Regions from separate parts of the Bradyrhizobium sp. AZCC 2176 genome, predicted to be linked through region 2. Evidence: riboswitches for the same ligand, from Rfam matches in the RefSeq annotation. Region 2 holds a riboswitch; the other holds the start of a gene.
What was found. A riboswitch is a leader RNA that binds a small molecule or an ion and turns the genes downstream of it on or off. The one in region 2 is predicted to bind cobalamin.

Region 1: another riboswitch for cobalamin. It lies ahead of V1288_RS08750 (TonB-dependent receptor); the one in region 2 lies ahead of V1288_RS06230 (ribonucleoside-diphosphate reductase subunit alpha).

Annotation. Positions count from the first base shown of each region.
Region 1 covers NZ_JAZHRX010000001.1:1,904,242-1,911,712, forward strand. The annotation lists gene V1288_RS08730 (MBL fold metallo-hydrolase) at 1-199, shown strand, start outside; gene V1288_RS08735 (ABC transporter substrate-binding protein) at 310-1,146, opposite strand; gene V1288_RS08740 (ABC transporter ATP-binding protein) at 1,146-1,928, opposite strand; gene V1288_RS08745 (FecCD family ABC transporter permease) at 1,925-2,968, opposite strand; cobalamin riboswitch at 3,114-3,312, shown strand; gene V1288_RS08750 (TonB-dependent receptor) at 3,426-5,699, shown strand; gene V1288_RS08755 (hypothetical protein) at 5,786-5,974, shown strand; gene V1288_RS08760 (transcriptional regulator) at 6,089-6,328, shown strand; gene V1288_RS08765 (hypothetical protein) at 6,335-6,625, shown strand; gene V1288_RS08770 (hypothetical protein) at 6,720-6,962, opposite strand; gene V1288_RS08775 (hypothetical protein) at 7,037-7,285, shown strand; gene V1288_RS08780 (hypothetical protein) at 7,441-7,471, opposite strand, start outside.
Region 2 covers NZ_JAZHRX010000001.1:1,383,934-1,391,404, reverse strand. The annotation lists gene V1288_RS06245 (MmgE/PrpD family protein) at 1-1,388, opposite strand, end outside; gene V1288_RS06240 (acyl-CoA thioesterase) at 1,385-1,816, opposite strand; gene V1288_RS06235 (short-chain fatty acyl-CoA regulator family protein) at 1,951-3,372, shown strand; cobalamin riboswitch at 3,519-3,737, shown strand; gene V1288_RS06230 (ribonucleoside-diphosphate reductase subunit alpha) at 3,854-6,769, shown strand; gene V1288_RS06225 (ribonucleotide-diphosphate reductase subunit beta) at 6,795-7,471, shown strand, end outside.

The sequences.
Region 1 (7,471 bases), 520 kb from region 2:
CGAGAGCCTCAAGCCGGGCGGCATGCTGCGCGAAGTCGCCGCCGCCACCGGCCGCCGCGTGGTGTTCTTCTGCGCCTTCGGCGAACGTTCCGCGATGGCGGTGACCGCCGCGAAGCGCGCAGGGCTAGCCAACACCGCGCACATCGAAGGCGGTATCGATGCGTGGAAGAAGGTCGGCGGACCGGTGGTGATGGGGTGAGAAGTCCGTAGGGTGGGCAAAGGCGCGCTTGCGCCGTGCCCACCATCTATCAACACATTCGCTCTGGATGGTGGGCACGCTTCGCTTTGCCACCCTACGAAACTACGAATTTACTTCCCCACCCGCTTCACTTCCGCCGCCAGCGCATCCAGCGCATCCGCCAGCATGACGCCGCCGCACTCGGTCAGCCGTTCCGGAATCACGATGCGCTTTTCCGGCGGATAGAAGCGCTCCAACGCCGGGTGCAACAGAAATGCCTGGCCGTCGTCCTTCGCAGTGTCGCCGGCCTGCGAAACCACGATGAAGTCCGGCCGCAAGTTGACAATCGCCTCCAGCGAGGCGAATCCACCGAACGCAAAACCGAGATCGCCGGCCGCGCTGCGCAAGCCAATTTCGCCGAGCAGCGAACCGACAAAACTGTCGCTGCCCGCCACCCAACCACGCCGCGACAATGGCAGCACGCGATAGTGCTGTTCCGAGACCGCGCGGCGGGCGCGCGCCAGCGCCGCATCAAGCCGCGCGATTTCCGCGGCTGCGCGATCGGGATGTCCGGTGATATCGCCGGCCTCGCGGATCTGCTGCCGCGCTTCGTCGAGGGTTCGCGGCACGGCAAGCTCGGCAAGATGAAGTCCCTTGGCCTTCAACAGCTCCCGCGTCGATCGCTTGTCGAACGCACTTGCGACGACAATGTCGGGTCTGATCAGCAGAACGTCCTCGGCACCTCCGGACAAAACCGGATACCGGCTGATGTCGGCCGCCTGCGATTGCCACCCGTCCCGCGAAAACCGACTCAATCCCAGAATCTGTTCGGGATCGGCCAGCGTCAGCAGCAATTGGTCGGTGCAGACATTCATCGATACCAGGCGCGGCAGATTGGTTGCAAGCGCAGCGCCGCCCGGCAATGCGAGCGTCATCATCGCGACCAGAAATGCCAGCCGTCGTCGCATCAGATATCCGCCCAGGGGACGATGACGGCCTCGCGCTGGAATTCCGCGCGATAGGCCGAGATCCGGAACACATCGGCCATCACCTGCTCGGACAGCGCCACGGCCGGCGCGCCCTGCGACACCAGCCGGCCTTCGCGCAGCACCAGCACATGGTCGGCGAACCGCGCTGCGAGTCCCAGATCATGCGTCACGACAATGACGAGCACGCCCTTGTCGGCGGTCGCGCGCAAATTCTTCATGACGTCGATCTGGTGCCGAGGGTCGAGCGAGGCGGTCGGCTCGTCGGCCAGGATGACCGGCGCCTCCACCGCCAGCGCGCGGGCCAGCGCGACGCGGCTGCGCTCGCCGCCGGACAATTCCGTGACGCGGCGATCGCTGAACGCCATCACATCGACCGCCTGCATCGCGCGCAAAACCGCCTCCGCATCCCGAGGCGACAGCCGCGCCGGATCGGTGGCGCCGTGCGGGTAGCGGCCGAGCGCCACGATATCGCGGGCCGGTAGCGGCCAGTGCACGACATGGCCTTGCGGCAAATAGCCGAAGCGTTTTGCGCGCTCGCGCAGCGGCAGCGAAGCCAGCGCCTGGCTGCCGATTTCGATCTCGCCCTCGGACGGGATCAATCCCGCCAGCGCCCGCAACAGCGTGGTCTTGCCGGCGCCGTTCGGCCCGACCAGCGCCACCAGATGTCCCGGCGAGAGCGTCAGCGAAACGTCTTTCAGCACGACGCGACCGGCGAGCCGCACGCAGAGTCCCGTTGCGGTCAGCAGCGCCGCATCGCTCATGCGACACCTCCGCCGAGCGCGCGGCGTTCGCGCATGATCAGGTAGAGGAAGAACGGCACGCCGATGATCGAGGTCAGCACGCCGACCTTGATGTCGGAGGTCGAGGGAATGATGCGCACCGCGATGTCGGCCGCCAGCAGCAGCGCCGAGCCGGCGAGCGCGCTTGGCACCAATAGCCGACCCGGATCATGCCCGATCAGCGGCCGCATCAGATGCGGCGCGACCAGGCCTATGAACCCGATGGTGCCGGTGACGGCGACCGCGCCACCGACACCGAGCGCCACGCCCGAAATCACGAACAGCCGCAAACGTCCGACATCGACGCCGAGGCTTTGCGCGGTTTCTTCGCCGAGACTCAGCGCGCGAAACGCATGGCGCTGGCTGAACAGCATGATCGCGCCGGCGATGATGAACGGCAGCGCCAGCATCACGTGCTGAAAGCTGCGGTCCTCCAGCGAGCCGAGCAGCCAGAACGCGATCTCCAGGACCACAAAGGGGTTGCTAGAGAGGTTCATCACCAGCGCGGTGGCAGCCCCGGCAAAACTCGAAATCGCCAAGCCCGACAGGATGAGGATCAGCAGCCCGGCATTGCGGCCAGCGATGGTCAGCAGCACGAATACTGAAGCGAACGCCGCGATGATCGCCGCCACCGGCAGGGCATAGGAGCGCACATCGGCCAGCCCCAGCGCGATCACCAGCACCGCGCCGAACGCGGCGGATTGCGGCGCACCGAACAGCGAGGGCGAAGCCAGTGGGTTGCGCAGCAGGCCCTGCAGCGACGCGCCCGACAGCCCGAGAATGGCGCCGATCGCCAGCGCCAGCAGCGTCCGCGGCAGGCGGATCTCCCGCACAATCACCTGTGCCACGTCGCTGCCGCCGCCGAACAGCGCTTCCGCCGCCGCAAGCGGCGACAGCCGCACCGGGCCAATACCCAGCGAGATCAGCACCAGCAGCACAACGAGGGCGGCAAGCATTGTGGTCACGCCGATCCTCCGGCGCGCGGCATCCTCGTTGGTCACGGCAACGGTCTCAACACTCATCGATCGTCCTAAAGCAGTTTTACCCGCCCCGGTACAGGAGTTCAGGCAAGGAGCAGGCAGCGTGCTCATGCGGCAAAAATAGCGCACTCGTCCAGTGAGGAATGCTGTGGGCGCCCAAGGCGGATTGACTCGGACTTTGACAAACTTCTACCATAGTTCCGACGGTTCCCGCTTTGGGGATCAAAAGGGAATGCGGTGCGGGGAATCTCCCCAATTCCGCGGCTGCCCCCGCAACTGTAAGCGGCGAATCCTTCGTCATAGGCCACTGGGAATCTCGGTCCTGGGAAGGCGACGAAGGGTAACGACCCGCGAGCCAGGAGACCTGCCGTCAGCCGTGGTCACACGCGAAGATGTCGGTCGGGGAGTACAGGCATTAGCTTCACCTAAGCTGCTCAAAGCACATGGTGAGACTTGGTTCGCTGTGACGTGCCACTGACGTCATACCGAGGCTCTAACTATGTCTTCCACGCTAGCCACAACCATACAGCGGCGTCGCGCCATTCTGTTGGCTTCGACTTTTCTCATACCGGCTCTCTTGCTGGGCGTCTCTGCAGCGCATGCACAGCAAACCACATCGTCGGATGAGTTGCCGCCGATCGAGGTCAATCCGCCCGGCGACGCGAACCGGACCCGAGCCAAACCCGCCACCGACCAGACCTCGACCTCGCGCCGCATCGTGCCTCGCACATCTTCGAGGCCCGACCCCAACGCTGTTCCAGCGCCCGGCCCGGCGGCGGACTCGTTCTCGACCGGCGTAGGCGCTGTCCGGCAATTCAACGGCATCGTCGGCGCATCGACCGCGGTCATAACAGCGCAGGATATCGCGCGTTCGCCGGCCTACACCGTACAGGAAATCATCGCTCAGACACCGGGCGTGCAGCTAACGACCCTGTTTGGCGGCGTTAATGGCGCAAGGACCAGTGTCGACCTCCGTGGCTTCGGTGCGTTCGCCTCCTCCAATACCCTGCTCCTCATCAATGGACGCAGGGTCAATGACGTCGATATGCAAGGCGTGGATTTCTCGACCATTCCGCGCGATTCGATCGAGCGCATCGAAATCACCCGCGGCAACAGCGGCGCGGTACTGTACGGCGACAACGCCATCGGCGGCGTCATCAACATCGTCCTGAAGAACGGCGTCGGCGGCCCGCCCGTCGCGATCCGCGCCGAAGCCGGCGTCGGATCGTTCAACCAGCGGCAGGCCTCTGTTTCGGCCGCGACCAATTACGGACCGTGGTCGACGTCGTTCTACGGCAACGGCATCAAGTCCGACGGCTATCGGGTCAACAACGCCCTCGACCAGCGCAACGGCGTCGGCAATTTGAATTACACCACGCCCGGTCTCACCGCGTTCCTGACGCTCTCGGGCGACGATCAGAAGCTGGGTCTTCCCGGCGGCCGCACGGTTGATCCGGCGACCGGCCTGAACCAGCTCGTCACCGACCGCCGCGGCACCAATACCCCGTTCGACTACGCCAACCAGCAAGGCGCCAACGCCACTGCCGGCTTCACCAAGACCCTGACGAACGGCGTTGACCTCATCGTCGATGGCGGCGTGCGGGACAAGAAGCAGCAGGCCGGATTCTTCGGCCTGTTGCCAACGATCCCGTTCAACTATGTCGACAGCCATCTGCAGACGTGGTCGATCACGCCGCGCTTGAGCATCAAGAACGTGATCTTCGGAATGCCTTCGACCATCCTGACCGGCGTTGATTATTATGACGCGACCTATCACTCAGAGCGTCCGGTCGCCAAAGGCATGATTCCCATTCACACCTACGATTTGTCGCAGCAAACGCTCGCCGGGTACTTTCAGCAAACCATCGGACTGTTACCGACGACAGATTTTTCATACGGCGGCCGCCTTCAACGGACCACCCTGAAAGCCCGGGACATCCTTCAGAACGATCCGAACTGCGCGATTTTCTTCACGTGCAGCGCCCAGAACCTCCCGCTTGACAGCGAGGAAGGCCAATACGCACTGCATATCGGCGTCGAGCATCGCTTCAACAACGTCTTTTCGGTATTCGGTCGCGCCGCGCGCGCGTTCCGCACGCCGAACGTCGATGAAAGGCTCTCCTCGGGTCCCGCCTTCGATCCCTTCTTCAACGCGCTTCCCGGTGACTTCAGGCTGAAGACCCAGACCTCTCATGACATCGAGGGCGGCGTTCGCATCAAGTCTGGACCGCTCGAAGTTCAATCGAGCATCTACAACATGGACCTTGAGAACGAACTTCATTTCAACCCGGTACAGCGCTTCAACGTCAATCTCGACCCGACCCGCCGCTATGGCTCGGAAACCAGCGCGTCGTTTCGTGTCAGCGATACCGTGCAGTTGCGCGGCGGCATGGCCTATACCCGTGCGGTGTTCCGCGAAGGCCCGTTTGCCGGCAACGACGTTCCGCTGGTGTCCCGCTACACCGGCAGCGCCGGCGTCAGTTGGAACATCTGGCAGAACTATCTCGTCGCCGACGCCACCGTGCGTGCCTGGAGCGAGCGCTTCATGGACAACGACCAGGCCAATATTCAACGCTTGATTCCAGCGAGTGCAACGGTCGATTTCAAGCTGAGCGGCGCGTACGAGCGCTTCTTCTGGTCAATCTCCGTCAACAATATTCTCAATGCGCAGTACTACGACTACGCCGTCGAGAGCCTGTTCACGCCCGGCCGCTTCTCGGCCTATCCGCTGCCCGGACGGACCTACATGGTGAAGGCCGGCGCGACGTTCTGACCGCAATAGCCGGCTCGGCGCCACGGCGCACCGGCTTGTCCTGACCTGACGAGACGGTATTCTCCTTCGGGCGATTGCCCGGGAGAATGCTTTTTCATGCTGAACCGCTTCCGTTCCGCGCCAACCGCCATGGCCGGATCAGCGTCCGCATTGCGTTGCGGCAGATGAAGGCCGAAGGACATGCGTCAGCGGCGCTGGGCGCCTGGCTTGCCAGCTTCGATCAAGCCAGCCCCGAGCTGGACGAGGATGACGCGGCCTTTCATCCTGATGGCTGATTTCGCAAGAAAGTGCGCCTTTTTCGACCGAAAATAACGTCCTCTGCGCCCCGATCCGTGGTAAACCGGCCACAGACCGCCCGACGATATCAGTCGTGATTTCAGAGGTATAAGATGGACGATGAGCCGAAGAGCGCTGCCGAGCTGAAGGAAATTCGGCTAAAGCGTAAGCGCGACCAGGAAGTCGAGGGCATCAAGGCGATGGCCGAGATCGCGGCCGCCGATATCGCGATCCGGAAGCGGACAGAGAAGCTGCGCGCGCTCCGTCTGGCGAAGGAAGCGGCCGACCGCGAAAACCCGCCGGAACCTGTGGCCAGAAGCAAGACCAAGACCAGGACCGCGAAAAGAGGCTGACCTGACATGACGAAAGAGGATCGCGATCGGGCCCAGGCGCGTATCGACAAGGCGACAAAGGCGGCCCAGGACGCAAGGTCCGGCAAGGCCGAACGCGACGCCGCGGCCAAGGCCGTGCTCGACAATATGGCGAAGCTGAAGGCGTTGCGGCTCGCGCGCGAGGCAGCCGAGCCACAACGTGCGCCGGCCGCAAGGGCCGCAAAGAAGGCGCCCGCCGGCACCAAACGGCCAGCCGAGAAATCGGTGGCCCTGTCCGAGTGGCTGGCTAGCCAGCAGAACGGCGGACGGCGAACCTGAGGCCGGATTTACCGGTGTCATCATGCCCGGCAAAAGCGCGAAGCGCGTCTTCGCGCTAAACGACCCGGGAAAGTTAAGTCAGATATCCGCAGCGTTATGCCGGACCTGGCCAGTCGATCAGCGACCGCGTCTTGTTCTCGGCGTCGTAGACCTGCACCTGAAGCATCTGGAATCGATTCTTCAGGGCCATGCCGGCCTCTTCGGCCGCCTCGACCGTCTCGTGATGCGATTTGAAATGACCGTCCACCACCAGCGAGTAACCGGTGGTCGGCGCCTTGTCGGCTCGGATCATTTTTCGCGGCTGCGGTTCGTCCGCCGCGATGCGGGGCTTCTTCATGCTTACTCCGTGTGAACGCCCCTTGGACTGAACGCCGCAAAAAGGGCAGGAAAATTGGTGTGGCCAGCGTTAAGATGCCGGCCAAGCGCAACAGGATTGAGGTCATGCCGTTACTCCGAATCGGCATGCAGAGCAAACGCCGATTCAGCCGGCGAAAAAGGCATCACATGGGCGGAACTGGCAGAAAGAGCGAGCCTCCGAAAAAACCCGACGACAAATCGAAAAAGCCGGAACGTGCGCCGGTCGAGGATGACGACTACGAGGACGGCGATATCGCCACGCCGAAGCGCGACCGCCACGGCAATGACGACGAGCCGTTGTAGCGCGGCAAGCAAAGGTGTCATCGCCCGCCAACGGGTCGCGCGAATGCGCGCCCGATGACGGGCTCCGGCGGTCGATCCAGTACGCCGAGGCCTTTCCGTACAACATCGGCACCGCGGAATACTGGATCGCCCGGTCAAGGCCGGGCGATGACGATCTATGTTTGGCCAAACCCCTCCTCCTCAATC
Region 2 (7,471 bases):
CGATCCTGCTCAGCAGGGGCAATCACGTCTTCCGCCAGGTTGCGGAATTTCCGGATGTAGTCCGGCCGCTTGAACGGGCGGGCGCCCAGTGGATGTGCATCTGCCAGCGCAATTTCATCGCTGATGACGGAGCCGCCTTTCAGTCTCAAGACGACACGGCCGCCGAACGCCTTTTCCTTCGGATCGTGGCTGTGGTAGCGGCGGGTCCATGCGGGGTCTTCGACCGTGGAGATCTTGCGCCACAGCGCAACCGTCGTCTCGCGGCCGGCACGCTCGGGCGCGTAAGATCGCTCGTGATGCCAGCCGCCGTCTTCGAGCGCGACCGCAAAAATATACATGATCGAATGGTCGAGCGTTTCGCGGCTCGCCTTCGGGTCCATCTTCTGCGGATCGTTGGCACCGGTGCCGATGACGTAGTGGGTGTGATGGCTGGTGTGGATGACGATGCTTTCGATCGTCGAGAGATCGCCGATTTTCGGTCTCAGCCGGCGCGCCAGGTCGATCAGCGCCTGGCTCTGGTATTCCGCCGAGTACTCCTTGGTGTAAGTGTCGAGAATGGCGCGCTTCGGCTCGCCCTTCTCAGGCAGCGGCACCGCGTATTCCGCGCGCGGGCCACCGAGCAGCCAGGCGATGAAGCCGTCCTCGCCCTCATAGGCGGGTGACGGCGCGCCTTCGCCGCGCATCGCGCGATCGACGGATTCAATTGCCATCTTGTCGGCGAAGGCCGGCGCATAGGCCTTCCAGCTCGAGATCTCGCCCTTGCGTGACTGCCGCGTGGTGGTGGTGACGTGCAGCGCCTGCTGGACGGCCTGATAGATCGTCTCGGCCGGCAGACCGAGCAACGCGCCGATTCCGGCGGCAGCCGACGGCCCGAGATGGGCGATGTGATCGATCTTGTGCTCGTGCAGGCAGATGCCCTTCACGAGATCGACCTGAATTTCATACGCCGCAGTCAGCCCGCGCACGAGGTCCGCGCCCGTCAACCCGCAATGCTGGGCGACAGCCAGCACCGGCGGAATGTTGTCGCCGGGATGCGAATAGTCCGCCGCCAGGAACGTGTCGTGGAAATCGAGTTCGCGGACGGCGACGCCGTTGGCCCAGGCGGCCCATTCCGGCGAAATCCGCTGCGACCGCGTCAACCCGAACACGGTGGCTCCCGGCTGGAACGGATGCGTCTCGGCTTGCGCTCGCGCGCTGACAACAGGACGCCGCGCGATCGAGGCGGCGGCAACGGCGGCGTTATCGATGATGCGGTTGCCCAGCATCCCCACCACGTCGCTCTCGACCCCGACCGGGTCGGCGGCGACCTCGGCGATCTTCCAGGCCAGTTGCTCCGCGCGCGGCAGATGATCGGCCGATTTGAAAGTACGAACGGTATGCTGTTTCAAGACGCAGCTTCCTTCTGGATTGAACCGGTCATGGCTGGTTGCGTGATCGGGACCGGACGGCCGAATTCGTTCACCGCGACCATCTCGAACGTTCCGCGCACCGCGGATTTCCGCCTGCCGCTGATCAGGTCTTCGCGGATCATGTCGACGGCAACCGTCATGGAACTGCGGCCGACCCGTACGACCTGGGCAACGAGCTCGACGAGTTCGCCGACATGGATCGGCTCATGAAATTCGATCTTGTCCGAGGTCGCCATGACGACGCTCTGCCGCGCGTGCCGCGTGGCCGTGACGAATGCCGCCTTGCCCATCAGGCTCAGCGCATGGCCGCCGAACAGCGTGCCGTAGTGATTGGCCTGCTCCGGAAACACCATCTCCACGAACCGGGTTTCGTCGGGATTAAGGGTTGGCGACGCCACTGAATGCATTTTCCTGCTCCGGACGACTTGTTATTCCGTACCGACTTCGCAATATCTACAAACGTGCACCATCGAAATGGCTGAAAAAGCATAGTCTTGCGAAGACGAGCCGGTTTATTTGCAAAGGTTGCGAAGGTGATGCGATGAAAAAGACCTTCATGGGCGTGCGGCTGAAAAGGCTGCGTGAGGAGCAGCGCCTGACGCAGGCGGCACTTGCCGGGAAGCTCGGGATCTCCCTGAGCTACCTCAACCAGTTGGAAAACAATCAGCGGCCGCTCACCGTGCCGGTGCTGCTGGCGCTCAATTCGGTGTTCGGCCTGGACGTGCAGTCGTTCGCCGAGGGCGACGAAGCGCGCTTGATCTCGGACCTTCGCGAAGCGCTGGCGGATCCTGCATTGGGAGAGACGATTGCTATCGCCGAACTTCGTGAACTCGCGCAGAACATGCCTGCGGTCGGGCGCGCGCTGGTCAATCTCAACCAGAAGTATCGCCATGCCACCGAGCAATATGCGGCCATCTCCGCGCGGCTCGGCGAGGACCGTCAGGCCGCAGCGGCGGTTCTGCCGACCACGCCGTTCGAGGAAGTCCGCGACTTCTTCTATCTGCAGCACAACTATATTGCTGAGCTCGACGACGCGGCGGAGGCGATCGCCGGCCGGATGGGGTTACCGATCGGGCGGATGACGCCGGGCCTGGTGTCGTATCTCGAAAGCCATCACGGCGTGACTGTCCTGATCGACGCGAGCGGCGAGCTGGGATCGGGAACGCAGCGTCTGTTCGATGGCCGCACGCGAACGCTACGACTGTCGCCAAGCCTTGATCCGGGCCAGCAGGCGTTTCAGCTCGCAACGCAGATTGCCATTCTGGAACTGGACGAGGCGATCCGCGCAATCGTCGACAAGGCAAAATTCACCAGCGACGAATCGCGCGGCCTCGCCCGCATCGGGCTAGCAAACTATTTCGCCGGTGCGCTGATCTTGCCTTACGCCGTTTTCCTGGCCGAGGCGGAGCGGCGCCGCTACGACATCGAATTGCTCAGTCACCGGTTCGGCGTGGGCTTTGAAACGATCTGTCACCGGCTGAGTACCTTGCAGCGCCATAATGCGCGCGGCGTGCCGTTCTTCTTCATCCGCGTCGATCGCGCCGGAAACATATCGAAACGCCAGTCGGCGACCGATTTCCATTTTTCGCGGGTCGGCGGGACCTGTCCGCTGTGGAACGTCTATGAGGCCTTCGCCAACCCGGGGCGTATCCTGACGCAGGTGGCGCGGATGCCCGATGAGCGAACCTATCTCTGGGTTGCCCGGACGGTGTCGCACGGCAGCGGAGGCTACGGAGCGCCCGCCAAGACGTTTGCGGTCGCCCTGGGATGCGATGTTCGCCATGCGGACCGAATCGTCTATTCGCAGGGCCTCAAGATCGATCCGTCGCTGGCGACGCCGATCGGCATGGGCTGCAAGGTGTGCGAACGACCGGATTGTCCGCAGCGCGCGTTTCCCCCGGCCGGCCGGGCCCTTCGAATCGACGAGACGCGATCCCGATTCGCGCCCTATGCCACGTCGTGATCCGACGTGGCCGGAATATCGGGGAAAACGGCTTTCACGCGGAGAAAGAATCGGCTTTTTCGTGTTTCCCACCCCTCCTGCGGAAATTTTTTGGAAATTGCGGGCATCGGTCTCCCGCGCCCCATTGACACTTTGCTACGAATGGTACCAGATATAGGCGTCGCGGCCTGCCAGATCGCAAGATTTGGTGGCTAAGAGGGAAGCCGGTGTATCGCGCGTTTTTGCGAGAATCCGGCGCTGCCCCCGCAACTGTAAGCAGTGAGTTGCTCCCGATTTTTCACGTCACTGATGCGGCCACGCATTGGGAAGACGGGGTGCAACGCTGACCTGCGAGCCAGGAGACCTGCCGCGACACCGAAAAACGTCCACGGGCGGGGTGTCCCGGCGGTCGCTCGCAGATTCATGCCCGTGCCTTGCGCCGGGCATCCTATGCAGCGTCGCCTCAAGACATCCAGCCCCAACAACACCACGGGGTCTGCCGATGTCGCAATCTTCTCAACTCGTTTCTCCCGAAGCCAAAGCTGCTCCCTTTCTCGCGTTGCGCACCGAATCGTCGGCGTCGCCGGCAAGTGCGCTGCCGATGCAGGTGATCCGCCGCAACGGCACGGTTTCGAAATTCGACGCCAGCAAGATTTCGGTCGCGATGACCAAGGCGTTCCTCGCGGTCGAGGGGCACGGCGCGGCGGCTTCCCGCCGCGTGCATGAAATCGTTGAGCAACTGACCGCCGAAGTCGTCGGCGCGCTGTCGCGCCGGATGAGCGAGGGCCGCACCTTTCATATCGAGGACGTACAGGACCAGGTCGAACTCGCCTTGATGCGCAGCGAGCACCACAAGGTCGCGCGCGCCTATGTGCTGTATCGCGAGGAGCGCACGCGACAACGCGCCAGGCAGGAAGCGGCCAACGCCCAGCCGTCGGGGGAGCCTGCGCTGCGCGTCGCGCTGGCCAGCGGCGTGCAGGTTCCGCTCGATATCGCGCGCCTGACGCTGATCATCGAGGAGGCCTGCGCCGGCCTTGAGGGTGTCATCGCCGCGACCGTGCTCACTGAGACGCAGCGCAATCTCTACGACGGCATCGGCGAGGGCGAACTGGCGCTGGCATCTGTCATGGCCGCGCGAACGTTGGTGGAGCAGGAGCCGAACTACGCCTATGTCAGCGCGCGGCTTTTGCTCGACAAGCTGCGCACCGAGGTGCTGTCGTTTGTGGAGGGGGTGCCGACCAGCGCCTCGCAGGCCGATATGGCCGTGCGTTACGGCGAATACTTTCCCGCCTACATCAAGACCGGCATCAAGGCCGAACTGCTCGATCCCGATCTGGCGCGCTTCGACCTGAAGAAACTCGCAGCGGCGCTGAAGCCGGAACGGGATCTGGCGTTCCAGTTCCTGGGGTTGCAAACGCTGTACGACCGCTATTTCCTGCATGAGCGCGGCAACCGCATCGAACTGCCGCAGGCGTTCTTCATGCGCGTCGCCATGGGGCTGGCGCTGCGCGAGATCGACCGCGAGGCACGCGCCATCGAGTTCTACGATCTGCTGTCGTCGTTCGACTTCATGGCCTCGACGCCGACGCTGTTCAATTCGGGCACGCTGCGGCCGCAATTGTCGTCCTGCTTCCTTACCACCGTTGCCGACGATCTCGACGGCATCTTCAAGTCGGTCAAGGACAATGCGTTGCTGGCAAAATATTCCGGCGGGCTCGGCAACGACTGGACCCGCGTGCGCGGGCTTGGCGCGCACATCAAGGGCACCAATGGCGAGAGCCAGGGCGTGGTGCCGTTCCTCAAAGTTGCGAACGACACCGCGATCGCCGTCAACCAGGGCGGCAAGCGTAAAGGCGCGGTCTGCGCCTATCTCGAAACCTGGCATGTCGACATCGAGGAGTTCCTCGACCTGCGCAAGAACACCGGCGACGACCGCCGCCGCACCCACGACATGAATACCGCGAACTGGGTGCCCGACCTGTTCATGCAGCGTGTCGAGGCGGACGGCGAATGGACGCTGTTCTCGCCGGACGAGACGCCTGATCTGCACGACCTCTACGGCAAGGCGTTCGCCGAGCGTTACGCGTTCTATGAGGCCAAGGCGGCGCGCGGCGAAATCCGCGTGTTCAAGCAGGTTCGCGCCACGGATTTGTGGCGCAAGATGCTGACCATGCTGTTCGAGACCGGACATCCCTGGATCACGTTCAAGGACCCCTGTAATCTGCGCTCGCCGCAGCGCCATGCCGGCGTGATTCATTCCTCGAATCTCTGTACCGAGATTACGCTCAATACATCCGACGACGAGACCGCCGTCTGCAATCTCGGCTCGATCAATCTGCTCAACCATGTGAAGGAAGGGCGGCTGGATGAGCCGCGGCTGAAGCGCAGCGTGACGATCGCGATGCGGATGCTCGACAACGTCATCGACATCAATTTCTACACCATCCCGGAAGCGCGCCGCTCGAACCTGCGGCACCGTCCGGTCGGCCTCGGGCTGATGGGCTTCCAGGATGCGCTGCAGGCGTTGCGGATAGCGATGGCTTCCGATGCGGCGGTTGCCTTCGCCGATACCAGCATGGAGATGATTTCCTATTATGCGATCGCGGCCTCGGTCGATCTGGCGGCCGAGCGCGGACGCTATCCGTCGTTCGACGGTTCGCTGTGGAGCCGGGGCATTCTGCCGATCGATTCGATCGAGCTAGTGGCGGAAGCCCGCGGCGGCCTCGCGATGGACCGCGGCGTGACGCTCGACTGGGATCGCCTGCGCGAGCGCGTCAAATCGACCGGCATGCGCAATTCGAACGTGATGGCGATCGCGCCGACGGCGACCATTTCGAACATCTGCGGCGTAGCGCAGTCGATCGAGCCCGCCTACCAGAACCTCTATGTCAAATCCAACATGTCCGGCGACTTCACCGTGGTGAACGAGTTTTTGGTGCGCGACCTCAAGGCGCGCGGGCTGTGGGACGAGGTGATGGTCAACGACCTCAAATATTTCGACGGCAGCGTTGGCGCCATCGATCGCATTCCTGATGACCTCAAGGCGCTCTATGCGACCGCCTTCGAGATCGACAGCGCCTGGCTGATCGAGGCGGCCTCCCGGCGGCAGAAATGGATCGACCAGTCGCAGTCGCTCAACCTCTATATCGCCAACCCCAGCGGCAAGAAGCTCGATGCGCTCTATCGCCTGGCTTGGGCACGGGGCCTGAAGACGACTTACTACTTGCGCTCGCGCAGCGCGACGCATGTCGAAAAGTCCACGCTCCGGGGCACCGACGGCAAGCTCAACGCCGTTGCGGCTGCGCCTGTGGTGTCGGCCGCCGCGCCGATCATCGTCCCATCCGGCATCACGGCGCCTGACCTGTCCGGCGCTGTGGCGTGCTCCATCGACAATCCCGAATGCGAAGCCTGCCAGTAAGCAGACAAGAAGCAAGGAAACGATAATGCTCGACTGGTCCGAACCCACTGCACCCCCGCGCCGGATGCCGCCTCCCTTGGTGGCGCAAACCAATGTCGCGGCCGATCAAACCGGCCTCGGCACCATCGACCGCGGCGGCGGACGGGTGTCCGTGGACGACAAGCGGATGATCAACTGCCGCGCCGACGTCAATCAATTGCTGCCGCTGAAATACAAATGGGCATGGGAGAAATACCTCGCCGGCTGCAACAATCACTGGATGCCGACCGAAGTCTCGATGCAGGCCGACATCGCGCTGTGGAAGTCGCGTGATGGGCTGACGGAAGACGAGCGCCGCGCCATCAAGCGCAACCTCGGCTTCTTCGCGGCCTCCGAAAGCCTCGTCGCCAACAACATCGTGCTGGCGATCTATCGCCATCTGACCAATCCGGAGTGCCGGCAGTATCTGCTGCGGCAATCCTTCGAGGAGGCCGTTCACACCCACACCTTCCAGTACGTCGTCGAAAGCCTTGGCCTCGACGAGGGCGAGTTGTTCAACATGTATCGCGAGGTGCCCTCGATCACCGACAAGGCGGCGTGGGCGCTGAAACATACCCAGCACCTCGATGACCCGGACTTCAGGACCGGGACACCGGAAGCCGACCAGGCGTTCCTGCGCGACCTCGTCGCCTTCTATGTCATCTTCGAGGGCATGTGGTTCTA